DNA from 4 places in the Methylomonas sp. PHL2-19 genome. Region 3 is predicted to be linked to each of the others. Evidence: riboswitches for the same ligand, from Rfam matches in the RefSeq annotation. Region 3 holds a riboswitch; each other region holds the start of a gene.
The links. A riboswitch is a leader RNA that binds a small molecule or an ion and turns the genes downstream of it on or off. The one in region 3 is predicted to bind cyclic di-GMP.
Positions count from the first base shown of each region.

Region 1: linked by a shared signal. The riboswitch ahead of ACR02O_RS07665 (hypothetical protein) and the one ahead of ACR02O_RS06505 (hypothetical protein) in region 3 are both predicted to bind cyclic di-GMP.
Region 2: linked by a shared signal. The riboswitch ahead of ACR02O_RS10690 (filamentous hemagglutinin family protein) and the one ahead of ACR02O_RS06505 (hypothetical protein) in region 3 are both predicted to bind cyclic di-GMP.
Region 4: linked by a shared signal. The riboswitch ahead of ACR02O_RS10670 (hypothetical protein) and the one ahead of ACR02O_RS06505 (hypothetical protein) in region 3 are both predicted to bind cyclic di-GMP.

Region 1 covers NZ_CP196839.1:1,593,973-1,601,400, forward strand. The annotation lists gene radA (DNA repair protein RadA) at 1-700, shown strand, start outside; gene ACR02O_RS07655 (tetratricopeptide repeat-containing sulfotransferase family protein) at 742-2,394, shown strand; gene ACR02O_RS07660 (hypothetical protein) at 2,590-3,357, opposite strand; gene ACR02O_RS07665 (hypothetical protein) at 3,457-4,569, opposite strand; cyclic di-GMP riboswitch class I at 4,670-4,754, opposite strand; gene ACR02O_RS07670 (hypothetical protein) at 4,926-5,066, shown strand; gene ACR02O_RS07675 (hypothetical protein) at 5,132-5,407, shown strand; gene ACR02O_RS07680 (ATP-binding protein) at 5,674-7,047, shown strand; gene ACR02O_RS07685 (response regulator transcription factor) at 7,025-7,428, shown strand, end outside.
Region 2 covers NZ_CP196839.1:2,281,569-2,288,996, forward strand. The annotation lists gene ACR02O_RS10685 (IS110 family RNA-guided transposase) at 16-1,059, shown strand; cyclic di-GMP riboswitch class I at 1,497-1,575, shown strand; gene ACR02O_RS10690 (filamentous hemagglutinin family protein) at 1,620-7,428, shown strand, end outside.
Region 3 covers NZ_CP196839.1:1,353,654-1,361,081, reverse strand. The annotation lists gene ACR02O_RS06535 (hypothetical protein) at 1-93, opposite strand, end outside; gene ACR02O_RS06530 (GNAT family N-acetyltransferase) at 163-699, opposite strand; gene ACR02O_RS06525 (cohesin domain-containing protein) at 841-1,422, opposite strand; gene ACR02O_RS06520 (hypothetical protein) at 1,542-3,320, opposite strand; gene ACR02O_RS06515 (hypothetical protein) at 3,320-4,180, opposite strand; gene ACR02O_RS06510 (hypothetical protein) at 4,177-5,019, opposite strand; gene ACR02O_RS06505 (hypothetical protein) at 5,175-5,963, opposite strand; cyclic di-GMP riboswitch class I at 6,036-6,114, opposite strand; gene ACR02O_RS06500 (TonB-dependent siderophore receptor) at 6,193-7,428, opposite strand, start outside.
Region 4 covers NZ_CP196839.1:2,272,101-2,279,528, forward strand. The annotation lists gene gspG (type II secretion system major pseudopilin GspG) at 1-36, shown strand, start outside; gene gspH (type II secretion system minor pseudopilin GspH) at 21-563, shown strand; gene gspI (type II secretion system minor pseudopilin GspI) at 560-937, shown strand; gene gspJ (type II secretion system minor pseudopilin GspJ) at 927-1,505, shown strand; gene gspK (type II secretion system minor pseudopilin GspK) at 1,502-2,422, shown strand; gene gspL (type II secretion system protein GspL) at 2,415-3,608, shown strand; gene ACR02O_RS10665 (type II secretion system protein M) at 3,589-4,104, shown strand; cyclic di-GMP riboswitch class I at 4,804-4,882, shown strand; gene ACR02O_RS10670 (hypothetical protein) at 4,922-5,713, shown strand; gene ACR02O_RS10675 (hypothetical protein) at 5,814-7,373, shown strand.

The sequences.
Region 1 (7,428 bases), 240 kb from region 3:
TGGCCCAATGACCTTGAGCCATATCGTCGATGCGCAAGTGGTGTTGTCGTCTACCGACGATTCACGCTTTAGGGTGTTGCGCGCCGACAAGAATCGCTTCGGGAGTGTCGGCGAGTTGGGCTTCTTTGCGATGGAAAGCAGTGGCTTGAAGGAAGTGAAAAACCCGTCGGCGATGTTTCTGTCGCGTGCGGAAAAACCGTCGCCCGGCAGTGTGGTGACGGTGTTGTGGGAAGGTACCCGGCCCTTACTGGTGGAGATTCAGGCCTTGGTCACCGAAAGCCAGTACGGCAATCCGCGCCGTTTGGCGGTGGGTCTTGACCAAAACCGGCTGGCCATGTTGCTGGCGGTGTTGTCGCGCCACGGCGGGATTTTTACCGGCAACGACGAGATTTACGCCAACGTGGTCGGCGGCATTAAAGTCACGGAAACCAGCAGCGACTTGGCGATCATGATAGGCGTGGTGTCCAGTCTGCGTGATCGCATCATTCCTTACGACACTGTGTTCTTCGGTGAGGTGGGTTTGAATGGCGAAATTCGTCCGGTGGCCAACGGCCATGCTCGGCTCAACGAGGCGGCCAAGCATGGTTTCAAAAAGGCGATTATTCCTAAGAGCAACAAACCCAAGGATCCGGTGAAAAACTTGCAAATCCATGCAGTCAGTAACATTCAAGAAGCGCTGGCCGTGCTGGCGGATTTATAATTGCTGCCCATAATCAATGCCAAACTTCGTCAGGGAACGATATGAAAAATACAGCAGCCGTCAACGGTAAATTTGGCCGTAACGATCCGTGCCCATGCGGCAGCGGCAAGAAATACAAAGCCTGTTGTTTAAAGCAAGCCGAGGCGGCGGCGAGGCCGGTTCAACCCAGTGTGGACGACGCCTTAAAACAAGCCTGGCAAGCCGTGGCGCGGCGCGATATGGCGGGTACGTTGCATGGGTTTCGGCAAGTGTTAGCGATCCAACCCAATCATGCAGAAGCACTGGCCGGATTGGGACAGGCTTTGTGTTGGCAGCAGCAGCGCCGGGAAGGCTTAGCCTATCTACAGCAGGCCGCTCTTCAACTGGAAATCGACGCTCAGCAAACCTGCAATATCCGTTTTATGCTGGAACTGGCCGAGCAATTGCATCACTGGGGCGATCTGGATACCGCGCTGAAATTAACCGAATTGGCGGTCAAACTGGAACCTGAGAACCCTGCCGCGCTGAATAATCGCGCCCTGTATTTGACAAGGGTTAATCGATTCGAAGAGGCTTTGCCTTTTGCCAGCAAGGTTTGCGAGTTACGTCCGGATGATCCGGCCTGCAATAATATGCTGGCGGTGCTGGAAGCGCATTTAAACCGTTTGCCGGCAGCCAAGCAGCGCTTTCAGGCTGTGATAGCCGCCAATCGCAATATGCAGCAGACCGCACGCGCCTGGCAGGAGTTGGTTGGCGTGCTGGATAAATTGGAAGAATACGATGCATCGTTTGCGGCTTGCCAGCAAGCTAAGGCTTTGTATAAGCAATTACCTGAACTCAGCTCACTTGACGCCGGACAGGTATTTCGTGCGATTCAACGTAACAAGCAGGGCTTTGATCAGGCGTTACTGCATCGATGGGCTCTCAGCGACTTTGCCGATAACTTGCCGGCCCCGACGTTTCTGCTGGGCTTTTTGAGGTCCGGCACGACGTTGACCGAGCAAGTGCTGGCGGCGCATCCCGAGGTGTTTACCTCCGATGAAAATGATCTGATTCATGGTTTGATCCAAGAGCTGCAAAGGTTGAGCGGTGTGCGAGAAGACATCCCGGCCGCCCTCCGCCAGCTTGGTCTGGATGATGTCCGAAAGTTGCGCGCTTACTATTGGCGGCGGGTTAGCGAAGAATATGGCGCGGGTGCCTTGAATAAATGTTTTATCGATAAAGTAGCGCTGAACAGTATCGATATTGGCCTGATTAGCAGCCTATTTCCGGAGGCCAGGATTATCTTTGCGCTACGCGATCCGCGCGATGTGTGTTTGAGTTGCTTCCAGCAGGCGTTTAAGCCGTCTAGCGTGACAGTCAATCTACTGAGCTGGGAAGGTGTGGCCAAGCAATATGCGGCCGTAATGGATCTGTGGCTTTACATTAAACCGATGATGCAGCCGCGTTATATGGAATTGCGTTACGAGGACACGGTCAACGATTTCGAAACCAGTTTTCGCCGGGTGTTTACCTTATTGGATTTGGAATGGGTGGCCGAAGTTAGCGCGTTTCATGAGAAGGCTAAGGGCCGTTACATTGCCACGCCGAGTTTTGCCGCTGTCGCTCAGCCGATTTATTCGCGCTCGGTGGCGCGTTGGCAGCACTATGAAAAGTTTTACGAACCCGTATTACCGATTTTAGCGTCGTATATCGATGCGTTCGGTTACGAATGAAGCGAATGGGCAGGGTTGTTCAAGCTTTTTGATCAAGTAGACTACGATCAAACGGATGTAAAAATGGAGCTTCCGTGCCCCCGGTCATCCTTGACCGAAACCGATCCAATTTCTTGCTGATTAACCCGGCCCTTGATCACACTGGTAATTAAGGGCGCCGGGTTAAAAATCAGCTTTAAGTGACATAGATACGTCTCAGACGTTTTCTGTGGTTTTGCGTTTGCCGAAACCGACTAAGCCCGCCATCGCGCTACCGAACAGCCAAACCGCACCCGGCACGGGTACTGGTGATGCGGCGGCGGAGATGGTAGCGGTATAGGCCAGATTGGCGCCGCCTACCGTGCCGTCGTAACCACCCAAAATCAGTGTGTAAGTACCGGCAGTCAGGAAACGGGTCAGCGTCGCGCTGGCGGTGGTGCCTTGAGTGGCTGCGAAGGCCCAGGCGTTTGCGTCAACCAAAGCCAGCGTTGTGCCAAGTGGGCTGGCAGCCATGGGATTCAGAGCACCGTTGTTCAGGTATTCTTGATGACGACTGCTGCTACCCGCGGTATCCCAGCCGCTCCACAAACCAAAAGCCGGGCGCAGATTGGAGCCGTCCGACGATACGGTGATAGTCACTTCTGCGTCGGCATGCAGTTCAAACAAACCGTAATCGGCGGTATGCCCCCAGTTTGTCGCGCCGTCTTTATAAGCTTTGGCGCCCATGCCTATGCCGTGGCCGCTGGCGGTTTGCGAGTTGGCAACGCCGCCGTCATTGTGGATCATCGCTACCCAGGTGGCGGGCAAATTGCCAATATAGCCTGGATCGCCGGCCGACCATGGGCCTGCGGCAGAACCGTCTGGTAAGGGATCTCCGGAAGCTAAATTGTAGGTTATGTGAGCGCTAGCCATGCCGCTGATTGACATTAACGCGCCCATGGCGCCGGCTAATGCTAGTTTCTTAAAGGTTAAGTTTGCAGTCATTTTGGATCTCTATCGAATTAAATATATGAGCTAAAACCTGTTGTTAAACAGCGCTTGGTGAGGGGATTGCCGTTGTTTGGCGGCAACCCCGCTGGGTAATTAAGCCGCTAGTGCTTGTTTGCGGCGGCCGAAACCGATCAAGCCGGCCATCGCGCTGCCGAACAGCCAGACTGCGCCTGGAACAGGCACTGCCGAAGTGGTAACCAGTACGTCGTAGGTTACGCCATCGAGCGCGCCGCCACCGTGCGCGCCGACCACCAAGGTATAAAAGCCATTGGTGTGCAGCCCGGGTGTGCCTGTGGCATTCCACTCGGCTTGGTCGAACACAAACGAGTAGAACAAGGTGTCGGAAGTGCTGCTCATGCTGGCTGTCCAGATAGCTTCGCCCAAGCTTGAGCCTTGCAGGCCCGTTTCGCCGATTGTGGCAGCTGCGTTACGGTCAGATGTGGAACTGCTGTCCACATTGCGATACAGGGCCACGTCCAATAAGCCGTTAAATTGGCTGTAATCGGCGTCGTTTTTCACGGTAATGGTGGTTTTGATATTGCCCGCGCTGGCGCAGTTAGCGCTTGCTGTGTTTGCGCCGCAGCTAATATGAATCAAGCCGTAGTCCAGTCCCAGGCCGGTTGATGCCGAATTGCCTGCTACCGCTAAGTAAGGATGGTCGCCATCAGCTGGCAGATCGGCCATGATGGTGCCCCAGGTGGCGGCGTTGGTGCCGCCGTTTTTGTCCGAGTAAGCTTTCCACAAGCTACCGATAGTATTGGTGCCGAAACTAGGGTTTGAGTTAATAAGATTTGCTGTCAGTGCGCCATCGTTGTCTGTAGCGCTGGAGCCCGTATGTAATTCGCGTTTGGTGAAACCTGTAGCTGTTGTATGCTGACCTGAATACCACATATAGGGCAGGTTGCCTGCTACTTCTGTGGCTGTCTCAGCCGCGGTACCTGTGCCCGGAATTAAGGTGTTAGCGTTTAAGTCGCCGACCGTATAAACGTTGGTACCGTTAGCGACTCTATTGGTGCCGTTGGAGTTTGCAGATACACCGTCTGTGCCGTTGATGCTGTTGGCTATGCCGAAGCCGATAGCGGAGTTACCGGAGGCTACTGTGCCCGCGCCGGTCAGGTTGTAGTAAGAGTGCGCGAACGCTTGGCTGGAAACAGCCGCCAGGCCAGTTGTCAAAATAGCTGCTATAGCCGTTTTATGAAAGATCATGATCGTCCTCTTTTGTTATTGGAATTAAAGGTAACAGCGAAACTGACAAAACTTGACCAACAGCAGCGAGCCAAACTTTGCCCTCGCCCATGGCGCGCATGGGGGCAATCCGGCCTTCTTTAAATCGTTTTTTAAGAACCGTGATTTTCCGGCCCCGCCTCACGACGGGTGTGGCAAAGCTTGCTTTCAGAGATTTGCTCATTCCGCCAGCGGCAGACATGGCAGGGATAGAGACCTACTAACCGCTTTTCGGAAAGCAAACCACGAAGCAAGTACACTAGTTACAGCGAATAGCGGGCCAACTTAATAAAATATATAAATATCATTGTATTGCTGCTTATTTTGCCTGGGATGGCATGAGTGAGCTGCTGGCGAAATTCAGCGAAATAGCGCATGCGCTTATTTTAAATAACACAGTTCAATTGTTGGGAGATAATCCCCGCTTGGTGGTGAAGTTTGTTTTGGTGGATTTGATCAGGAATTTCTTTCTTTTCTAGTCGTTTATTGTTAGGTTGTTGCGCCGCTCATTGGGTTGGCACGAGATTTTTCAGTGGAGAGATGTATGCAAAAAACCGATAAAACCCCGCTGTGGGTGTTCCTGGCCCTGTCGAGTATAGAAACCCGCAAAGGCGCGTTACTGTTGATCTGGAGTAGTATTGTTTTTACTCTTTACTGTGTGCCTTGGTCGCTCTATTTCGATGGCAATGGCTGGGTTGCCAAATTATTTTTGATCGACGATTGGGAATGGTTTGCGATGATGCTGCCTATGACGTTTTGGTACTGGCTGAGCATGAGGTGGGTGGATAAAAACGGCGGCTGGCGTTTGGCTGGTGCGTGATATGCCGCACTATTTTTTGGGACATGATTCGTCAGATCGTGACGCTTGTTCCTAAAAGATTAGCTCGTAGATTGTCGTTCGATCTTTTAAGTGGCTAGCCTAATTCCTTATTTGCCATGGCATGTAGCGGTTGGAGTGAAGGTTGCTATCAAAAATCGATTGAATACTTAGGTGGCCGCCATCCAGGTTTGGTCGGCTTTCCACCTTCTTAAGCAAGCGGCGGTAGTATCTAGCGGCGATGCGTTCTTCAATTTAGTGTTGTTTCTATGCTTTCACACATTCTGCCCAAAGCCGAAATATCCATTCGCGAAAACCTGCGGTGGTTATACATTCTTAGAAATTTGATGCTGTTTGCCGTTACGGTGGCGGTGTTTATTGCAGTGAACGGCCTGGGTATTAATTTGCCGCAAAACCAGCTGTGGCTGGCGATTTTTGCGATTTCCATACTTAATCTTTACACCTGGCTACGGCTGAGGACGCCGGAAGAAGTTACCGAGCACGAGATTTTTTCGCAAATATGCATGGACGTGTTGGCGTTGGCCTATCTGCTTTATCTGACCGGCGGCGCGTCAAACCCGATCATTTGGGTGTTTCTGCTGCCTTTGATTGTAACTGCCATCATGCTGCCGCAGGCTTATGCCTGGAATATGGTGATCATTACCTCCTGCGTGTATACGGTATTGATTGCCTACAACGTACCCTTGCCGGCTGTCGAGCCGCACATGGCCCATCCGGCGATGACGGAGATGACGCCGGAAATGAGCCTGCAAATGCATTTGATGAACGACAGGCGTTATTTCAATCTGCATGTATTCGGTATGTGGTTTGGTTTTGTGTTTAGCGCCGGCTTAGTCGCTTTTTTTGTGGTCGAACTGTCCAAGACCTTGAAAGAGCGGGAGCGTAATTTAGCGGATGCCCGCGAGAGTGCGCTACGCGACGAGCGCGTGGTGTCCCTAGGCACCTTGGCAGCCAGCGCCGCGCATGATATGGGTACGCCGCTGGGCACGATCGCCATTTTGACGCATGAGATGGCGGAAGAGCTGTCGGCGCATCGCTATCCGGATCTGCATCAGAAACTGGTAATTGTTCAACAGCAGATTGATCGCTGCAAACAAGCCTTGTCGGTGATGTCGGCCTCCGCCGGCGAGATGCGGGCGGAATCCGGCAAGGTGATGCTGGTGAGCGAATATATCGATGAAGTATTAGGCCAGTGGCGCACGCATAAAGCCGCCACCAGGCTCAAGCTATTTATTTCGCCGAATGTGGATATGGAAGCGCGCGTGATTGCGGAACGTACTGTGACTCACTCCATCATTAATATCCTAAATAACGCTGCCGAGGCATCGCCGGTCGATGCGGGCATCGAGTTTCATGTGGAATGGGATGAAGCAACGCTAAACTTGAAAATCCGGGATTTCGGTCCAGGCTTGCCGGCTGAATTTATCGAGTTTGCCGGGCACCAACCGGTCAAGAGCAATAAGCAAGGCATGGGAGTTGGCTTGTTTTTGACTTATACCACTATCAAGCGACTCGGCGGTAAAATACAGTTCAGTAATTTAGAGTCGGGCGGTGCTTGCGTTGAAATCAGTTTGCCGCTTTTAGCTAAGGAGAGTATGCATGAATCAATTACCTATGGATAAACCCAATTTATTGCTTGTCGATGATGACGTCACCTTTTGTTCGGTGTTGAAGCCGGCACTGGAAAAGCGTAATTTTCAAGTGACTGTCGCCAATGATGTCGATACGGCAATGAAACTGGCGGAACAAACCGAGCCTGAATACGCGGTAATCGACTTGCGGATCGGTTTTGACTCCGGTTTGGAAATGGTCAAGAAATTGATTTCTTTAGATGACAATACCCAAATCGTCATGCTGACCGGTTTCGCCAGTATCGCCACCGCTGTGGAGGCTATCAAATTGGGCGCGATTCATTATCTGACCAAGCCGGCCAACGCTGATGAGATTGTCAGTGCTTTGTACAAGAACGAAGGCGATGCCTCGGTAGCCATCAGTGACAATCC
Region 2 (7,428 bases), 930 kb from region 3:
AAACTGTATTTAAAAATGATGATGACGAACCGCTCGCTCAACACCCCCGCTGAATCTGTCCATCGCCTGTTTGCCGGCGTGGATGTCGGCGCCGACGAATTGGTTTTAGTGATCCGCAAGAACGGCAAGCCGTTCGACCCGCAAAAATATGCTAATACTCGTAGCGACCGTGCGCGTCTGGTGAATAAGTTGATCAAATTACCCGGCATCAAGGTCTGTCTGGAAGCCACCGGTATTTACCATTTCGATCTTGCTATTGCGCTACACGACGTCGGTGTACCTGTGATGGTGGTCAATCCCAAGGCTTCGCATCACTTCGCTAAGGTATTGATGAAAAACAGTAAAACCGACGCCGTCGATGCCAACACCTTGGCCGAATATGTCGAGCGCATGGATTTCGTCGCCTGGACTCGTCCTTCGAATCAAGCGCTGGCTTTGCGCGGCTATGCTCGCCGTATCGACGCGCTAACCGGTCAGAAGGCCGCCGCGAAAAATCATCTACATGCGCTGAGTGCGACCGAGGAAACGCCGAAGGCCCTACTACGCGATGCCAAATTGGCGATTAGTCAGCTGGAAAAACGCATCGATACGTTGGCTGGCGAGGCGCTGGCGTTGATCGACCAGCATCCGGAACTGCAACGAATATTCGACCTGTTGACCGGCATCAAAGGCATTGCCCAAACCAGCGCCATTGCCTTGATGGGCGAACTACTGCTATTGCCGCCCAACCTGTCGCATCGCGAATGGGTCAAGTTTGCCGGACTCGATCCCAAGGCCTTTGAGTCGGGCAAAAGCGTACACAAGAAAATGCGGCTATCCAAGGCCGGTAACCGGCATATTCGTTCGGCGTTGTATATGCCGGCCTTGAGTGCCAAACAGCACGATCCGCATGTGCGAGCGTATTTCCAGCATTTGATCGACAACGGCAAGAAACCTTTGCAAGCCGTCTGCGCCGTCATGCGTAAATTACTGCATGCGATCCATGGCATGTTGAAGCACGATCAGCCGTTCGATAACACACGGTTTTATGCCATCCCTGAATCCATCATCGCCGAGTAAAAAATGATGAAATTTGTTGCTTTTGAACAGAGTATCTACGCGGACCCTTAAGAATTAACGGTATTGCCTTCCGGGCAAGGCGTGTTTACGACAGCCTGCTGAGGGAAAAGGCACTATCAGTGGCTCCCTAGAGGGTCTCTAAAAAACTCGTCATTCTCGCGTATGCGGGAGCCGCAGACCGCGCAGCGAATCCAGGTTGTGGATTTCTCTGGGCAGCCGCTTTTGCGGGCAATACGATTATTTTAGATTATAGGTTTCGCTTAATAATATTACATATTTATTACAAAGCTATTTCATGTAATAAATATGTAATATTTTATATTGCCTTGATACTACTTTTGTACAGTTATTATGCAATGGTTTTAAATTAGTATTTATTCAGCATTTTATGCTTATTAAGGTAGTTAAAAGTTATTTTTATAATTTTTACCATTTTATTTAAATATTGCTAAACCCGTTGCGAAGCGGGGGCGGAAAGCCGCGGGTCTTGTCAGTCAAGACAGCCGGGTTGCCAACCGATTTTTTATGCGGTTGTTTCTTCGATTGGCACAGGCGATATTATGACTAATAGACAACAGCACCAGCATGACGACGCGGTATTTTTCAGATTAAATCCCATTGCGGCTTGCGTAAAGTCGGCAGTCGCCGGCAGTATGCTGATCGCTTTTGTCTCGCCGGTCTGCGCCGAATTACCGGTGCCCAGCGCGGTTTGGGCCAGCATGGGCGGCGCCAGTCGTTCCGTCATCGGCAATAATATGACCATTAATCAGGAAACCGACCGGGTTATTCTGAATTGGGATAAATTCAACGTCAGTGCCGAGAGTTCCGTCGAGTTCAAACAGCCTAGCGCCAGTGCCATCGCGCTGAATAAAATCGTCGATCCCAGCAAAAATCCCAGCCAGATTTTGGGCTCGGTGACTGCCAACGGCCAGATATATCTGGTCAATAAAAATGGTTTCGTGTTCGGTAGGGATTCCGTGGTCAATGCCCGCGGTTTGGTGGCTTCGACGATGGATGTCAGTTTCGAAAAAACCTTTGATAAAGAAACCATCGGCACTGTCTCCAAGGATGGTCGCGCTGCTTTTCAAGGCTCCGGCGATGTTTATCAAAAAAACGATGACGGCAGTTTTCGGCTGGATGCCAATGGTCAAAAAATCCCCATCGAGATCAAAGTGGAAAGCGGGGCGCGGCTCCAGTCCAGCGAGGGCGGCCGCATCCTGGTGATTGCCCCGAGCATCATGAACAAAGGCGATGTGGAATCGCCCGGCGGCCAGGTGATCATGGCGGCGGCGACCGACAAGGTGTATTTGCAGGAAGCACCCACCGCCGATAAAAGAACCAATAACGATGTGCGTGGATTGCTGGTGGAAGTCGAGACCGGCGGTAAAGTGGAAAACTTGGGTAACATCGCCGCCAATCGCGGTAACGTCACCTTGATGGGTTTTGCCGTCAATCAAAGCGGCAAGGTGTCGGCAACGACTTCCACCAACGTCAACGGCACTATCCGCCTGTTGGCTAGGGAAGGTTTTACGACCAAAGCCGAAGGCGGCGAGACGATGATAGCCGCCAAGGCCACCACCCGCACGACGGACAAAGGCGATGGCTTGGGCCGTTCCGCACAAGTGACTTTGGGTGAAGGCAGCACCACCGAGATTTTGCCGGAGGTGGAATACATAGAGGAAACGCAGACCCTGGAATCCGGCGAATCCGTCAAGGTGTTGGTGGAAAAAACCGCCGTATCCGGTCAGAACCAGACGCCATCTCGGGTCGAGATTATGGCCGATAAAGTGCATCTGCAAGCGGGTTCGCAGATCAATGCCCCCTTCGGCAATGTTTCAATCACCGCGACCAAATCGCCGTTAAATCCAGTTGCCAACAACAGTATTAAAAACGATAGCCGGATCCTGATCGATGCCGGCGCGAAAATCGATGTATCCGGCACCGACAACGTCATTCGCACCATGGAAAGCAATGTCCTGGAAGTGGAGCTGCGTAACTTTGAATTGAAAGACGCGCCGTTGCAAAAGACCGGGATATTAAAAGGTAAGACTGTCCTGGTGGACATCCGTGAAGGCACGCCGCTCACGGACATTGAGCCCACCGTGGCAGGGATTGGTCGCACGGTCGCCGAACGGATGGCGAAAGGCGGCGAGATAGCGCTGAACTCCGAAGGCGATGTCATCTTGGAAAAAGGCGCGGTTCTGGACTTTTCCGGTGGTGAGATTACCTATCTGGATGGCTTTATTACCACCAGTAAACTGCTAGCTAATGGCCGCTTGGTGGATATTAGCGAAGCCGATCCTTTGGTGCCTTATGAGGCGATTTATGGCGAGGTGGTCAAAAAATACCAGAAATGGGGTATCACCAAAGTCTGGAAAATCGACGGGCCGTTTACGCTGGCGCGTTTCGAACCGGGTTATGTGGAAGGCCAGGACGCCGGCAGCCTGATGATTCGAGCCAACAACGCCATTTTAGACGGCGACCTGCTGGGTAAAACCACCAACGGCAGGCGGCAACGGACGCTGGCCGAGCAGGCCAAAGGCAGCCGTCTGACGGTCGATACCGCGTTTACCCTGACTAATGCCCAGGCATTGATTTTTTCCGCCGGTGTACAAAACAGCATCAATGTGGATATCGACGAGGCCTTGCCGGTCGGCAATGACGGTTTGGCTATGGCCTTGGCTGTGGATGCCAACAAGCTGATTGAAGGCGGTGTGCGCAATGCGGTGTTTAAAACCAACGCTAAAATCAGCGTTGCCGATAATGCGACCTTGCGCTTGGCCGCCGGCGGTAATCTGACTTTACAAGGCGGCGCGGTTGACGTGCGCGGCAATATCGTCGGTGCCGGCGCCACGGTAAAACTGGAAACCGCCCGAAACAACGTACCGGGAATGCAAGGCGAGATTAATCTTGCTTCCGGCGCCACGATAGATTTGCGCGGGGAATGGGTGAATGACTTCGCCCAACCCGGAAATTTGGACGGCAAGACGGTGGCGATAGACGGCGGTAGCTTTATTGCCAAGGCCATGGGTAATGGCGGCGGCGTGAATTTGCGGGCCGGCAGCTTGATCGACATCAGCGCCGGGGCTTGGTTGCACGAAGACCGCAGGCTGGAAGCCGGTAAGGCGCAAAGAAACACCGGCGAGGGTGATACTTTTAAAGAGGGCGGTATTGTGTTGGTCGCCGAGCCCGCCATAGACAAGGCCGGCGCCAACGTGTTGCTGGACGGTGTCATGCACGCTTATGCCATGCAACAAGGCGGCGGCTTTACAGTAAAAGCCAATGCGGTAGCCATTCGCCGGGAAGAGACGCCTAGCATAGGCGATGGCGGCGTGCAGCCTTTGCAAATCGCTACTACGTTTTTCGGCGAAGGCGGCTTTGCCGAGTTCGATATCGGCGCAAATCTGAACGGATTGACGGTGGACGACGGCGCCAATATCCAGCTGCGCCAACAGAACAGAGTACTAAACAACACCTATCTGGAGCAGGCTAACGCCGACGGTATCGAAGCATTCTCGGATTTGACGACTTTGTTGCCGGAGCTGCGCGCACCCAGCAAATTGATCTTGCGATCCGATCATGCCGCCGGGATTAATGCCAACAGCAATTTGCTGGTGGCTGCCAGCGCGACGATTAACGCCGACGATTTAAGCAGCGTTACGCTGGAGTCCGATTCGTCCCTGGTCATGGACGGTCGAATCGTCGCGCCCGGCGGTACTGTGACACTGAAACTCATTCCCGATCAAAGCGAAGTAGACCCGCTATACCGGCGGGATCAAGGTATTTGGTTAGGGAGTACTGCCGGCATCGACGTGGCGGGCGGTAGCCAAATCACCGTGGACGGCTTGGACCGGCGTATAGGCAAGGTCTTCGACGGCGGTAAGGTAATCGTCGATGCGCAACGCGGCTTTTTTGCTTCCCAGGCTGGCTCTTTGATTAATATTTCCGGTAGCCAAGACATCCTGGATTTACCGGTTAATAGTCCCGCGGCGATAGGCGCGAGTTTTGCCGCCACGCTAGTAGGTTCGCATGCCGGCAGCATCAATATTACTGCCGCCGAAGGCGCGTTTCTGGACGGCGATATGCAAGCCGTGGGGGGCGCAGCGCCCGGCACCTCGGGCGGTAAATTGTCGGTGTTTTTGAACGTAGACAATCGTGCCGATCCGGATGCAGAAAACTCCATCTTTCCGCGCGCGCAGCGCATTTTGAAAATCTCCCAGGAACGGAATGTACCGTTTTCCGCCGTTTTTTCTAAACCCGGCGATTCATTACCCAAGAAAGATTCGCCCGGTGATCGGCTGACCGGCATCGGCTATCTGGCTGCCGAGCAGATTAGCGAGGGCGGTTTTAGCTCTCTGGATCTGGCCGTATCCGGAGAGAAGGGTGAGATTCGTTTTACTGGCGACGTCGATCTGCAACTGAATAACGCTATTGCTTTGGATGCAGTCAATTTCGGTTGGGAGCGGAAATCCGCCGCTGATACCGGTAATGTGCAAATCAGTGCTACTACTGCGACTTTGGGGTCGGATAGCTATCGCGCGCCGCTAGTAAAAGCCAGCAACGGGGATGGCCGATTGGCGGTTAATGCCGATTTAATCGATTTGGTCGGTGGCTCGGTAACGACCGGTTTTAATACGGTTGATCTTGCCGCCGCTGGCGATATTCGCCTGAAAGGGATACGGATCGACAGTAAGGAACTGGATTTTGTCGGCGAATTTAAAACCTTTTCCAAGCTTAATTTAACTGCGGCGCAGGTTTATCCCACCTCCTTGACCGAGTTTACCTTGGCGGTTGCCGGCGATCCGAACGGCACGGTGACTTTCAACAAAAGCGGTCATGCAACGCCGGTGCTGTCGGCCTTGGGCAGTTTGACCGTGCAAGCACCTAATATTGTCCAAAACGGCGTGCTGACCGCGCCATTGGGTGAGATCGTTTTGGAAGCGACAAAATCGGTGACCTTCGGCGCCGAAAGTATTACGTCGGTCTCGGCTAAGGGGCAAATCATCCCGTTAGGCGTCACCCAGGGCGGCTTGGAATGGCTGTTGCCCTTGGCCGGCACCGGCAACAATCTTAACGTGGTCAACCCCGATCTGAAACCGGCGGATATTCAAAATAAGCGGAAGTTTGAAAGCCCCGAGAAGAAAATAACCGTTAAAGCCGCGCAAATCCTTCGGGAAGACGGTGCGTTGGTGGATTTATCCGGCGGCGGCGATTTATTAGGCTTCGAATTTATTCCCGGTGATGGCGGTTCGGTAGATGTTCTTGATACTGATCAGCGCTTTGCGGTCGTGCCGGGTATGTCCGGTTATTCGCCGTTCGACCCCAAATCGTTTCCAGAATCCGGCCTGAAAACCGGCGACAGCATTTACATCGGTGCCGGTAGCGGCCTTGCCGCGGGCTACTATGCATTGTTGCCGGCTCGGTATGCCTTGCTGCCGAATGCCTTTTTGGTGTCGCCGGTCGCCGGCAGCGCCAATGCCATTCCCGGCACCAGTAGAACCCGGGTCGATGGCGCAGCTGTCGTCACCGGCTACCGCAGCGTTGCCGGAACAGACATCCGTGATCAGTATTGGTCCGAGTATGTGGTCGAAGCCGGCAGCATTGCTAAAACTCGTAGCGAATACAACATCAGCTCGGCCAACCAATTTTTCGCGGATAGAGCGGTAACCAAAGAAGAGGCGATTCCGCGTCTGCCGCAAGATGCCGGACAATTGGTGCTAAACGCCAAAACCCGTCTGGAGCTACCCACCGTGGTGGCCGATGTGGTCGAGGGCGGACGTGGCGGCTTGGTAGACATCGTAGCGGATAAATTGGCCTTGGGCACAACCGCCGCCACCGACGATGTTGAATTGTTGGTGAGCGACCTGGATAAGTTTAGAGTGGATAGCTTGTTGCTGGGGGCGGTGAGAAGCTTTGACGCGACGACCGGCCACACCAAGCTGGATGTCATTGCCAAGTCAGTGACGCTAGCCCAAAACACGACCTTGAAAGCGCCGGAGGCCTTGCTGGCTGCCAGCGAAACCGTCACGCTTGAACAGGGCGCCAAAATCGAAGCCAGCGGCGCGGTTGCGGATACCGATGGCGATACGGTGCTGGAGCTGAACGGCGACGGCACCTTACTGCGCGCATCGGCGGGCAAACAAGCAACGATCAACCGAACCGGCGCCAAGGGCTTGAAAGGCGATCTGAATATAAATGCCGGCGCGGTCATTTCGGCCGGCGCGGGTTCGGTGGCGCTGGACTCGACACGGCGAACCAAAATGGCCGGCGAATTGAATCTGGCCGGCGGCTCCTTGTACCTGGGCGCGGAGACCATCAATCTCGGCGAGACCACCGGCGTAGCGAACGGCCTGTCGCTGGATAATACTC
Region 3 (7,428 bases):
TGATGCTGCCTCCTCGGCGCTCGATTTCGCCGATTGCATCACATAAAGGGAATAAGCGGCTAGTGCAGTAGCTGCCGCGGCGATGATGATCAAGACGTTTCTGACCATCACTCTAGAGTCCAACCTTCGAGCTAAGCGGCCCGCGGGGGCAGGGCTTAGGTATCACCGCAAGTCCCCGGGTACGAGCGAGTAGACCAAGGCATTGTGCGGCTTGCCTTGAAAGTAGAGACGGCTCCTCGCTTCGCATTCCAGTTTGGCACCGAGCGACTCAGCCACCCGTTGGCTTGCTTTGTTGTGAGTAAGCACGACAATTTCAAGGCGGGTCAGGCCCAGTTGACTGAATCCAAGTTGTGCCGAATGGTGGGCTGCGAACCTAGCGACTCCCTGACCAGTATGCCGCGAGCTCACCCAGTAACCGATATTGCCAATCCGGTAGGCTCGGTTGATGTGGTTGACGCCTGTCCCGCCAATCACTGCGCCTGAGACAGCATCGAAGATGCCCAAAGGATACTCGGCATCTGCTTCCCAGAGTTGCATGGTAGTCTTGATCCAGTTTTCCGCATCCAGCGGTGTATAGTCCTTAGAGCACCATGGCATCCAGTAAACGAGTTCATCAATAGACTCGCGGACGGCTGAATAGAAGGCCCCGGCATCTGAGAGCTCGAGCCTGCGAACGATGTATTTGGGAGCGTCGGACATTGTGATGCTTAACAAGTAATTCAAAGTTCCGTATATCACCCAAACACGTGCTTAGCAATAAGTCAGAATGAAGTGCAACGAAAACTGGAGTATTTCCAAAGAGCGCCTGGATTACGCTCCGCTTCATCCAGGCTACTTTGACTAACTCCTACGCCGCCTAAGCACCACCCAAACCCCACCGATCATCGGCCAAACCATCCCCGGTAACGGCACAGCGGCGACCGGGTTGATGGTGAGCGGCGCTGTGTTTGCAGACAAGCCGTCACCCCCGGCATCCGCCAAACCGTTAATCAATAAACCAAGCTGACTGCTACCACCGCTCAGCACCTCGAAACGGATGATCGCCAACGTAAAGCTATCGGCTTGCAGGGCTTGTAAATCCGCCGCGTTGTCCAAGGACGATTCGAACAAATTCAGCACTCCCGGACCCAGCACATCGGCGGCGGTACTGTTGCCACCCAAGTCAAACACATCCAATTCGTCACCCAACACCGGATCGCCGAAAACCACACCGGCAAAGGCCAAACGTGTTGGGTCAAACTGAATATTAAAATCATAAGTTCCTAGCGCAGCGTCGCCCAAACCGGAAATGGTCAAACCGATTTCAATGGCGTCGGCGGTTTGGCTAAGGGGCATGAAATGTAAATCAATGGCCGCATCGGCCACACCGCCGGCGGCGAATAATGCTATACCGACCAGGCCTGCTTTGAATTGTTTCATCATCGTTGTTAGTCCTATATTCAGCATCCCGGATTCCCGCGTGCACGGGAATGACGGGATACTTTCGGGTTCTTAAGTCTGGCTGGAAAAAATCGATTACCGGCCGTTTGGGTCAAGCCCGCTTAAACTGCGCAACGCAGCCGGGTGCAAAGCAAAGTCAGCTTGCGCACATCCAATGCGTTGATCACGCCGTTTTTATCCAGATCGCGGGGATCGTTTACGCCGGTAGCCGGTTGGTTGCGGGCCGAAATGACCAGGTTCAAATCCAGTTGATCGACATCGCGATCACCGTCCAGATCACCCTTCACCGAGATGTTCTCGCAGCTATCCGGTAGATGATTGAAGTTGGTATCGCCGCTGACCCGGTTTTGAATATCCAGCACGTCCGATTTGCCATTGTTATTGCAATCCGGAAACACGTTCAGGTAATACACATCCTGCTCGCCGTGGTAGGTGGCGGTGTAAGCAATGTGCGCGCCGTTGGCGTCGGAGACTAACTGGGTGTAATCGCCCATTTTGTCGCTTTGCCGCTCTTCGCCGTTCACGATGTTATACGGCAGATGCGTATTGAACACCGGCGTGACCGCCTGATTTTTGCTCCAGGTTACGCCGCCGTCCCAGGAGTAGGCGTAGTAAAGCTGCGAATAGCGGTACGGCGCGCTGCCGCTGCCGTTGCGGGTGTCGTACCACACCGCGTCGAGGCGGGAGTTGGCCGCCACGCCCAGCATCGGGAACCATTGGTAAGCGTTGGCGGCGGGTGGATCGTCATTCACCCGCACCGGCGCCGACCAGGTAGCGCCGCCGTCACTGCTGCGCACGAAATGAATATCCTGCGGATCGTCGCCAGTTTGCCAGGCATAGGGGGAGACATGCGCCAGCAAGTAAATATTGCCGCGCAACGGCCCGGCCGATTGATCGGCGGCAATTTGCACATCGCCGTCGCCGCCCAGCGGGTTGGGCAACTGCAAACTCGGCGACAGGAACATCATGCTGTTGCCGCCCATATCGACCTTTTGCGCGGTAAAGGTGGGTGAAGCGGCGGGATCTTTGGCATCAACCGATTTCAGGAAATAGTGCCCGCTACGCACTATGCCCAAGGCACTGACGGACAAAATCGTTTCATCGACGCCGAATAGATAAACCTCGCCTTCCGCGCCGATGGTCAGCCGACCAAAGCCAAAGTTTGCCACCGGCAATGCCGCATCCGGTTCTTGATAACTGACACCGCCGTCCGTGGATCGGATGAAATATTTGGGGACATAATTTGGATCGGGGTTACTGTCGGCCGGCCGCCGCCAGGTGCTGTAAATATGCCCGTCGCTGGGACCGCCGGTTTTATCGATGGCCAGCCAGTTCTTGTCGCCTTTAAACTGATACACGGGTTCCGACCAAGTCACGCCGCCGTCGCCGGATTTAAACACCGAAGTGCTATCCGATACCGCCAAAGACTGGTAATAGAAATTGCCCAAGGCATCGACCTCCAACACCGGATCGGTGCGAGTTTGCAGTGGTAAGGCCGGCAGCATGCCGGTAGTCCAACTCGCGCCGCCGTCAAAGCTATAGGCATAGCCGCCGTGTTTGACGGCAGTGGGCGGTGAATCGAACTTACGCCAGCCCACGACAATATTGGCGGGATTTAGCGGATTCAAGGCCAGCGTCGGTTCGTTGCCTTTGTCGCCGGCGATGTTTTGCCCCTCCGCATCGACATTGACTTGATGGCTACGGTACTGTCCAAAGCTTATTACCGGGGAAGGCCCTGCCTGCGCGGCTGTCGTCAATGTCAAACCGATGCCTAAGCCTGCCGCGATTTTTACCAGCCTAACGTTACGGAAAAAGGGTGTACGCCATTCGCCAGGGGCAGTTAGCGGCCGAATCAATCCTGCAACTTCATCCCGTTTCATCACACGATCTCTCTTTTAGAACGACCATTCAGAACCAATCCCGCCAAGCCACTGGCAAATAGCCATACCGTCATCGGCACCGGTACGGCCGCCGGCGTTTCTCCCGACACCACGGTGGTTTGGAAGCTGAAAGTACCAATGCGCGTATCGCGCAAGCGGGCGTCGCGAGCGCCCAGATGATCGAAGCCCCACCCTAACCCAAGATTGCCGTTAAGGCTTAACGTATTCCCGACTATTGCGGTTGTGACATCAAACAACTCAAAACCGCCCGCATCGAAACCGATGTGATTGGTAATCACCCAACCGGAACGCCCCGGCGTCGCCGCTTCAAGAGCCGGATCGTATTCCAAGGTCATATCGCCCAACAACACTCTATTGGTCGGCGGATCGACGTCCACTCTAAAACGCATGACACCGCCTAACCCGATGCTACCGCTGGCAGTGCCGAACAAATTGCCGGGCTCGAACGCGAAAGTGGTATTTCTGTTCTGCCGCCCGCCCGGATTAACTATCGGACTCAGCCCGTTGACGCTAAATTGCAACCCGGTTGCCGGAATTTCATCGGCCACCATATCGTATAAATCCGGCGTATTGCCGTCTCGCAGTTCAACAAAGGTTTTTGATGCCGCCGAAGCGTCGTAAAACTCTTCCAGATAAATAGAAGGCCGACAGCAAATCGGAAAGTCTGCGGTGGGCGTGTCCGGATAGTCATTCACATCGACGCTGGCGATTAATACATCGCGGTTGAGGTTAAGGACTAGCGCACCGCCGCTGACTGTGGCGGCTTGGGCTTGGCTGATCGACAATACACCGAAAACGGCTAATAGCCAGGCGGATGATCGATGATTATTGATTTTCATAATGTCACACTCCTTGAAAGATATGGCCTACGGCCTATGCCGATAAAGCCCAAAAAGCCGCTAGCGAATAACCAGACCGCAGCGGGTAGCGGCACCGCCGATACCTGTCCGCAACCGGCATAGGCACCCGTGCCTAAACAGAAACTGCCGACATCAACCAGTTGCGCGCCTTGCAACATGCCGGCGTTTTCCGGCGACATGAGTAAATCGCCACTCAACTGCCAGTTTTCGGCGTTGCTAAAGCTCAGGCTCAGGTTGTTTAAGTCATACACCGCCATCGTGAAATAAATGTTATTAGCTAGGTACCAACCGGTGCGGCCCAAAGTTTGCCGGTTGGCATCGTAAAGCAGCGAAAAATCGCCGTTGACCAAGCCGGCTCCAGTCGGCGGCCAGTTCGGCGCATAAAAACCCTGCACGCCGGTCATGCCCACTTGTGCCCCGGCCACGCCGGCCAGCGTGATGGTATCGATGGCAAAATCGGCTGATGTGGCTTTGACGTAACGCTGGCTGGCTTGCGGACTGGGATCGCTACCGATAGCCGTCAACTCGAACACCTGATTCAGTCCGGAAATCTCGGTGGTATTGAGTTGGCTAAGCAAATGGTCGCCGGTGTTGGCCGGATTATCAGCATTGGACGTTGCCGTACTCCAAAACGTCGACAAGTAATAGCCCCCGGCATAAGGTGCCAGCGCATTGCGGTCCAGGTTCATCGTAAACGTACCGCCGGATGGCGCATTCAATGTCGCGGCGTCGGCGCTTGCTGAGGCCATTCCCATACCGATGGCTAGCATCGCCCGCACCACCAAAGCGGGATAGCCACAGTTTTTGTTGATCTTCATAAAATCCCTATCAGCGGATGGTCAGAATAAGCCCTCTCCCTGCCTAAATACACAAGCGGCCGTAGTCGACGGCATGCGGGCACGAAGAGGGATTTATTGCCGAAAGTCCGGGCCCGAAGCGAATCTTGGCGACCGCCCCAAGCCCACTTTGCGAGTTAAGCCGCGACCGAGGCTTTTCTACGACTTGCACCCAGCAAGCCCAGCAGCCCGCTGCCGAACATCCAGACCGCCGCCGGTACCGGTACCGCCGATGGCGCCGTGCTGGGCGCCAGGCTAAAAGTACCGACCACGGCATTGGTATTGGCGCCAACCAAACCGGCCCACAAACCGGTCCATTGCAAATCGCCGCTCAGTAGTAATTCGCCATTGCTGCTTAGCGACTCGGAGACGTTGGTCAGCTTCAAGAAATTTTGGTAGCCAAAACCGGTATCGTAGGTTTTGATATTCCAGGTGCTCCCGGTTTTTACCAGGCTAAAGTCGTAGGGCGTCAAAATGCCGCTGCCGCCTTGGCTGGTCAATAACCAGGCGCCGCTCAGACCGATTTGACCGACCGAGGTATTGCCGGCGTCCATCGTCGTGGCTTGTTCGGTGCGACCATAGGGACCGGCAGCCGGATAGCTGTTGGTCGTGGTGTTGGCGTTAACCGCAAACGACATCGCGGTGCTGGCGGTTGCCGATAGCGTCGTTCCGCCGGTGGTTGCACCGGTGATGCCCAGTAAATTATCGCTGGCGCCCCAATGTTTCGCGACAATCCAGCCATTCGGATAGCCACTGCCGACATTCACCGATGCCGCCGCAAAAGCGGCATTGTTGATGGTAATGGTGGCATCGCCGCTGACTTGTGCAGCACTGGCTGTAGCAGGCGCCAAAACGGCGGTCAATGCGCTGAAGGCGAGCAGGCCGGCGCTTGCCCATTGAGTGCGGTTGTAGTGCAAGATTGTCATTTTTTATTCCTTAATAAATTACGGTTAAAGTTAATCTGCAAATCGCCAACCCGAATTTCGGGTCTTAAACTGGCAGGTAACCCGGCTGTCTTAATCTCCAAGACCCGTGGCTTTCCGGCTCCGTCTCGCGGCGGATGTGGCATGTTTGTCGCGGTCCTTACGACATCACTCTAAATCCCTGAGTGAGGTACTCCTGAAAAACTCCTGTGGCAAATAGTTAACGACGGCATCAGTACTTGATTGAAAAACTTAGAAACCCGGCGCGGCCGGCTGCCGGCGCTACCCGGCCTTCGAAATAGCCGTAGGGCTGAAAATAATCCTCATGGCTGAGATTTTTGACCGTGGCCGCCCATTGGAAACGCCCGGTTTCGTAAGCCAACGCCGCGTCGAAGCTGTGGTAGCCGGCGGTTTTAAAGCGATTGTTATTGGATAAATAAGCGCCGGCGCGGGCGTACACGCCGAAGCCCAAGCTAAAACCTTGCAACTCATTCTGCTGAAAACGGTAATGCGCCCAGAGCCGCCCGGCATCTTCCGGGACTTGAGCCAAGCGATTGCCGGCAGCCACCCCGGCTTTGTCGTCCATGAAGCGGGCGTCGGTATGCGCATAGTTCGCCAGCACGCTGAAGCCCTCGACCGGTTGCCAAAGCAAATCCATTTCGATACCGCGCGAGCGTTGCTGCCCTGCGGCGACCGAACGCCGCAGGAAATCGCTGCTGTCGGTGACCGCGACCTGGCTACGCTCAATTTGGTACAACGCCAGTTGGCCGCTGAATTGATTCGCAAAATTGAATTTCAGACCGGTTTCCAGATGATTCGACAATTCCGGAGCCGGCGTATCGACGAAATTGACAAACGGTTGGCCGCGCATGCCCTCGCTATAGGAAATAAACCAGGAAACCTCGTCGTTTAGGTCGATCACGCCGCCGAGGCGCGGCAACCATTTCAGCGTATCCGTTGTGACGTGCATACCGGTTTGCGCGTTATTAAAATCGATACCCACCTTGCCCAACCTAAGGCCGGACAGCCAATGCAAACGCCGGTACAGCGTGCTTTGCCACTGCAGGTAAGCGCCGTAAGTGAGGTTTTCGATGAACTGATTTTCCCGGCCCGGACCGGGTACTGCATAAGGGGAATCAAATAGCGGTGCGCGCAGATCGACCGTACCGACTCCGAGTCCCAAAGCGCCGAAATCGCCCTCGATAAAGCCGGCATCTTGCAAACGGCTGTAATCCGCGCCCAGTAACAAATTATTTTCGCTGGGACCCAGCTTAAATTTGCCCTGCAAATTGCCCAATACGCTGCGTTCATGCTGTTGTTGAAACAATTCGGCGTTCACTAATGCCCAGTGCGATGCCGGCAGCAAGGGCCGATCCGCGACCAGGCCATCGCTGCCGAACAGGGTCTGAATTTTCTCGTCGAATTTAGCCTGCGCATAGCGCGCCTTCAGGTTTAAGCGCCAGCTCCC
Region 4 (7,428 bases), 920 kb from region 3:
GCCGGCGCGGACATCACCAATTGGGCGCAAAAATAAGTCAGGTTGAGGGCGTGAAGGTTCGCGGCTTTACGCTGATCGAGCTATTGATTGCTATGGTCCTGATCGGCGTGATGAGCAGCATGGCGATGCTGGCGATGGGCAATGCTGATCACAGCCAGCAGCAACAATTGGAAATTCAGCGGCTGGCGAAATTGCTGGAGCTGGCTGAGCAGGAAGCGATGATACGCGGCGACAGTATCGGTCTGGAATTGGTCGGTCAAGGGTATAGGTTTCTGTCGCCGACCCAAGGCAAGTGGCGGCCGGAGAATACTGATGCGGTCTTCAGACAACGGGATTTGCCAGCCGGTATGACCTTGGCATTGACCCTGGATGAAAAGCCGGTGTACCTGACTAAGCACTTTGGCAGCAAAGTGCATCCAGAGCCGCAGATTGTATTTACCCCGGACGGGGCCTCCGACGCATTTAAAATTGCCTTGGATTTAGCAAAAAGCGATCTCCGGTTTTGGCTGAGCAATACGGCGGACGAGGGCTTGGCCATTTCCAGCGCCGCTCTCAAGCCATGAAATACCCCGGCGACGGCGGTTTTACGCTGTTGGAGGTGCTGATTGCCTTGGCCCTGTTAGTCATCCTAATGGCCGGCTTGATCAAAATTACCGCCGATAACACCAAGAACCTTTGGTATCTGGAAAACAAAACCATAGCGGCGACGATAGCTGCCAATCGTGCGGTGCAATTGCGTCTGGATACCGAAAAGCCGGAGAACCAGGACGGCTGGGAAACCATGGCCGGGCGGCGTTGGTATTGGCAAGCCAAGCGCGGCGTGACGCCGAGTCTCGGCGGCACGGTCTGGGATTATCGGATTGAAGTGTTTCTGGAAGGCGATAAGTCGGCTTATGCCGGTCTGCTTAGTTATGTTCCGGCCGGCCATGCACAATAGCGCCAGTCGAGGCTTCACCTTGTTGGAAATCCTGATCGCAATGGCCGTGTTCGCGATCATGGCGGCGATGGCTTACGCCGGTTTGGGTGCTGTTTTGGACGCCAGAGCCGGTACCGAACAGCGCTCGTCCAGCATCGCCGCGTTGCAGCAAACCTTGTATTTGCTGAACGAAGATTTAGCCCAGGCTTTGCCGCGCTCGATTCGGGACGAATTGGGTAGCGAGCAGCCGGCATTTTCCGGCGGTAATGGCGAGGATTTGCTGACTTTAACCCGCAGCGTGCCGGAATGGTCGGCGTTGTCGATGCGAAGTGATCTGCAGCGTGTCAGTTATCGTCTGGAAAACGGCAGTTTGTACCGGCAGGTCTGGACCGTGTTGGATCGCACTCAGCAGACGCAATTTCGCCGGAAAAAGTTGCTGGATGTTAATGCGCTTGAATTGCGCTTTTACGGCAGCGACTGGACTACGCATTGGCCGGCAGACGGCAGCGGATTACCCAAAGCGGTGGAAGCTAATTTTAACTTGGCCGGCTTGGGTGACATTCGCCGGCTGTTTCTGGTGCGGGAATGAGGTCGCTAGATCAGAATCAACGAGGGATCGCGTTGATCACGGTGATGCTGATACTGGCTATCGCCACGGTCGCGGTTGTGTCCATGTCCAGCGCGCGGCAGCTGGATATTCGCCGCACTGAAAATCAACTGCGCAGCATGCAAGCCTGGGAATATGCGTATGGCTTGGAAAGCTGGGCGATTGGCCGGCTGTCGGGTGATGTCGATGGTGTGGATGATACCTGGTCCAAACCGCTGGCAACGACCGTGGTGGCTGGCGGCACGATGCAAGCCGGCATTGAGGATTTGCAAGGCCGTATAAATCTGAACAACTTATTGGTCGAGGGCAAAGTATCCGTGCCCGATGTAAAACGCCTGGAACGCTTGTTGGCGCAGCTAAAGCTGAAAACCGAGCTGGTGCAGGCAATCACGGATTGGATCGATGCAGATATGGACGCTGGCTATCCGCACGGTGCGGAAGACGACACCTATACCCGATCTAAGCCCGGCTACCGCGCCGCGAACCGGCAATTTGCAGATGTCAGCGAGTTATTGCTGGTACAAGGCATGACGCGCGAGATTTATTCGAAATTATTGCCGTATGTGTATGTGGTCGACGGCTACGCGCCGCTGAATATCAATACCGCCAGCGCCATGGTGTTGCGCTGTTTGGCGGACGACATCAGCGCCGATCAGGCGGCATCCATCTTCAGAGCCAGAGGCAAGCCTTTCGAAAAAGTCGCCGAGTTTTTAAAGGACGAGGCGGTTGCCGATGCCGGCATCGGTAAATACGGCTTGGGTGTCAGTTCGCAAAACTTTTTACTACAAGGGCAAATCGATATGGGCAAAACCCATTTGCAGTTTGAATCGCAATTGCAGCGCGATAGTGGTGGCGCGCAAGTGGTGAAGCGCCAGCGCCAGGGCTTGGCGCATGGCTGAAAAACTGCTGGTCAGATTCATCGCAGGGTCTGCCGACAACCTGGAATGGTTGAGTCTAGCCGGGCCGGATAGCCAGCCGGCATCCGGCACAATCGCCGAGTTGGCAGCGGCCGCGCAGGGTAAGTCCGTGCTGCTGTTATTGCCGGCTGCCTCGGTGTTGTTATTGGAAATCGAGCTGGCCGTTAAGACCACCGCGCAACTGAAAAAGGCTTTGCCGTTTGCCTTGGAAGATTTACTGGCCGAGGACGTGGAAAATTATCATCTGGTTTGGTTAAAGCAGGACCGGGATAAACTCGCCGTGGCGGCGATTACGCACGACACATTAGCGGCGCGGCTTACTCCGTTTCGCGAAGCCGGTTTAGAGCTGGCAGCTGCGTATCCGGAAACCTTATGCCTGCCGTATCAGCCTGGACAAACGACTTTGTTGCTCGAAGAAAGCAACGCAATTTTGCGCAGCGCTGCTTATTTGGGCGGCGGCGTGGATACGCAATTTCTGCCGCAACTGCTGGAAAAAGCCCGTGCCGAAGGTGCTGATTTTCAGACTTTATTGATATGCAAAGCCAGCGAAGACCGCAAGCTGCCTGACGGTTTGGCAAATACCTGTTTGGAAACAGTCATAACAAGGCCTTTGCCATTCATGGCGAGCGCTGTCGAATTGTTACCGGCAGAGCTGAATGTGTTGAGCGGTGCCTATGCCGTCACCAGTCGAAAGGTAGGCCGCTGGCAACAGTGGCTGCCTGCAGCAATTATTTTGGGTGCAGCTTTGGCGGTGCAGAGCTACGCCGTATTGCATACCTACTGGCAACAGCAAGCCGAGCTGAGCGAGTGGGAAGCTAAAACCCAAGCGCTGTTCAAACAAAGCTTTCCCGAGGTGAAACGCATCGTCAATGTCAAAGCCCAAGCCGAGCAACAATTGGCGCAGCTCAGAAAACAACACGATGTCATCGGTAGCGGTTTCATGCGCTTGCTTTACCGGTCCGGCTTGGTATTAAAAGACACGCCGGCCGTGCATTTGCAAAAACTCAATTTCCTGAACGGCGGTTTGCAGTTGCATGTAGTTGCCGATGACATAGGCCAGCTGGAGCAATTCAAACAACAACTGCAAACCAGCATGCAGGTGAAACTTCAATCCGCCGATAGCGGCGCAAACGGCGTGGAGGCGCAACTTGAGATTCGCGAAAAATGACATAGCGCAGCGTTTTGCCGAATTAACGCCCAGAGAGCGAGTACTGGCGCTGGGCGGTTTATTGGTCGTACTGGTGTATGGCGCATACCTGCTGTTTTACCAACCAATTGCTGAACAAAGCCGCTTGCTGAACCTAAAAATCCAGGCGCAACAGCAAATCTATAGCTATTTACAACAAGTCGGCAACGAAGCGGCGGCTTTGCGGCAACAAGCCGCGGTTGATACGCCGGCAGTGGATGGCGGTAATCAATCGCCGCTGGCGTTAGTCGATTTCAGCAGCCAACAGCTGGATATAAAACCGGCGATCAAACATCTGTCACCGGAAGGCGAGGACAAAGTCAGCGTCTGGCTGGAAAATCTGGCCTTCGACCGACTGATGTCATGGTTGACAATTTTGGAAACCAAACACCGCTTGCAAGTGCTGCAAATCGATGTGGAAAAACCGGCCGATGCGGACGGTATCGTTAACGCCAAAGTCTTGTTGGGCGTTGTTTAGCCCGCCTTCATATTAGCCTGGCCTTTAACGTCCGTCGCTCCCGCGCAGGCGGGAGCCCAGTGTTCCCAATCGATTGGTGAAGCGGTCGCAAGGCGTTTGCTTGTCGGGGAATGCCGTGTTCAGCGCACGCAGAGTTCGAAGCTTGCCATCCATGGCACCGGACGCCCTTATCCCGGCGGCATGACGGACTTTTTGGGTTTAACTAACTTGCTCAATAGTCAGCAAGGCCCTTGCCGTCGAGAGCTAGCGGCCACTAATACCTAGGCTACGCCGAAAATAGCTTTATTTGATTCCCGCATCCCAAGCTTCTCCCGGAGGGAGAAGGGGGTTCTTCCTTAACTGAATCGCACTGATGCGACCCCCGCAAACAGAATCTTAGATTTCATCGCTCCCTCCCGCCTAGGTCATCCGCTGAATTTTCGTGTTAGCGGCCGGCTTTGTAATACAGATGTATTACATGTCACGTTAATTTAACAATGCTGTAACCGAAACGCCGCTATTGCTCTGGAATAATTCGCGCCAAGTTGAGGGGTTGAGGAACGGCCGTTCAGCAAAGATTCGGGAGCAACTAGGGAACACGGACGGCACGAACAAGGAGCGGCGAAGGAAGAGGATAGGGAGGAGGCTAGGCGGAACATGGTCGCGGGGGCAACAAAGCGGCGCTGTCAGGATGTTAGATGGTGTCGAGTGCAATCTAAAGCGTGTAAAAGCCAAACTCGTTGTGAAGCGGGGACGGAAAGTCACGGGTCTTGCAGGTCAAGACGGCTGGGCTGTCACCTTATGTCATTAATCGAAATTTAAACATGAGGTTTTAAAAATGAAATTGTCTAAAAAATTGTTGGCAGTTGCAGTATTGGCAGCGGCCGCTTCAGGCGCCGCGGAAGCGCGTATCCAAGCTATCGGCGATGCAACAGCAGACGGTAGTGAGTTTTTGTTTAACCTGGTTAACTACACAGCACAAAACTCTTACACGCTGGATTTGGGCATCACTGTTGAACAATTTTTGGCTAATCCTAGCCAACCATTGTCATTCACACTGAGCGACAACAACTTCCAATCGTTCGCTGCTGCTTACACTGCCGGCAACAACGTTACTTGGGGTGTTTCTGGTGGTCATGGTGTATTGAATGAATTGACCGACTTAGCTAAATTTGGTTTTTACACCACTTCTGTAGTGCCTTCACCATCCAGCATCGACGCGAACGCTCCAGACATTAGCAACACGATGGGTAAATGGAATGATTTGGTCAGCTATATCCAAACTCAAGATGCTAACAGCAACAACTTGAGTACCTTCAAAACTGTCGGCCAGCAAGGATACACAGCTGTTTACGGTAACGATTTCCAAACTGCCTTGCCATTTACCGCGCAAGGTCAGTTAGGCACAGCATTGTCTTTTGTTCGCGAAAGAGCCAATGCCGATGACTTCGACACCGGCGAATTAGTCACTTTCCCAGGCGTATGGAATTTCGCAATCAACGGCAACGTCGGTTCTTTGACCTATACCGCTGCGCCTGCTGCTGTGCCACTACCTGCTGCGGTTTGGATGTTCGGCGCCGGTCTGATGGGTGTACTGCGCGCCACTCGTCGTAAATCGCTGGCGGTTTAATTCCGTAAGCGGCTTGAGCCGGCCGGATTCTGTTTTGCTGGTTCCCCCTTCATGAACGGGTCGGCTCACACTTTAAATTTAATCCATTGAGAGATATACAATGAAAAAGCAATTATTGTCTGCTGCTATCGCAGTGGCTTCTCTGGCAGGTTTTTCGCAAGGCGCATCCGCGCATGCGCCAAGCGTTACGCCGGATATCGAAATCTTCATGTCCGGCGCTAGCGCGCAAGACAAAGCCCTGGCTGCCTTGTTTGTGAACTTGTGCGACGCCGGTACTTTGGATGTATTTAAAGATAACGGTACAGCGGGTTCCGAAGGTAAAAACCATAGTGCTTATTTCTGCACACTGAACTCTACTAACGTACCCGGCCTGACCGTCAACGGTTCTGCGGCAACCACGGCTAAAGTCCTGTTCCACAAACGTTCTGCCGGCGGTTCTGCGCAAGGCGTTAACCCGCTGATCGACGGCGTGGCGATTGCGGCGATGCGTATCGACAACGGTAACTGCACGCAACAAGGCGCGACCAACACTTGGTTTTGCAACGCCAGCGGCGCTAACCTGACCAACGTGCTGTCCGATGCCGGTATTTCCGATGTCGAGCCAAAATTGTTCGTCGGTCCTAACAAACCTTCAAACGCCAGTGCAGTTGATCCAGTAGCTGCCGACGCGGCTCTGAACGTAGTACCTGCTGCGGCCTTGGTATTTGGCGTGCCGGTTTCCGATAACTTGTATGTGGCTTTACAAAGAGCGCAAAACCTGTTGGCCGGTTTTGGCGGCAGCTGCGCACCGGGCGATTACACCGAAGCTTGTATGCCTAGCTTGAGCAAACAACAAGTGGCTGAGTTGATCTCCGGTCAAATCAAAAGATGGTCCGAGTTTAAAGTAAACGGCACGGCCTTAACCAGCTTGACTGCCGGTTTGACTTACACCGATTCCGACGGCACTGTCAGAAACGTAACCCCTAACGATACTAAAGTGCATTTTTGCAAACGTATCGACGGTTCCGGTACCGGCGCGCAACAGTACGTTAAATTCCTAAACAACCCTTGCAGCACGGCCGGTTTGAATCCTGACTGGGTAGGTTCTTCTTTGGCCGGTCCTGTGAAGCACGAAATTAGTGGTTCCGGCGATATGGAATTGTGTCTGGAAGACTTTGCCGACGGCGAAGCGGTGGCTAAACAAATCACCACGACTAACCCTGACGTGTTCAACACCGCGGTTAATACTGCCGGTAACAGAGGCTGGGCCATCGGTCAACAAAGCTTGGAAAACAATGCTACGCATGCCAAGCATTACCGCTTTATTAAAGTGGACGGTGTAGCACCGACTCTGGAACAAGCCTTCAGAGGCAAGTATATGGATTGGGTTGAGCAAACCTTCCAATGGCGTAAAGGTATCAGCGCGGATAAATCTACCGTCATCGCTAAAATCGCTGCCGATGCGGCTTCACCAACCATTCTGGCTACCGAGTTGAACATTGGTTTTGTTCACCCCTTCGGTCAATCAGGTTATCTGGCTATCGGTAACGGCAACAACTTCACCGACACCTTGAACGTCAATGCACCTGTTATGCCTTACTCGCATGCTGCTGCAGGTTCTTTGAGCAACTGCCAAGTGCCGGTTATCAAAGCATCTACCAACACCAACAAGCCGATGTAATCAGCATGTAACAAACCTTTAGTGTAATAGCTGGAGGTTCGCGCAAGGATGCGCA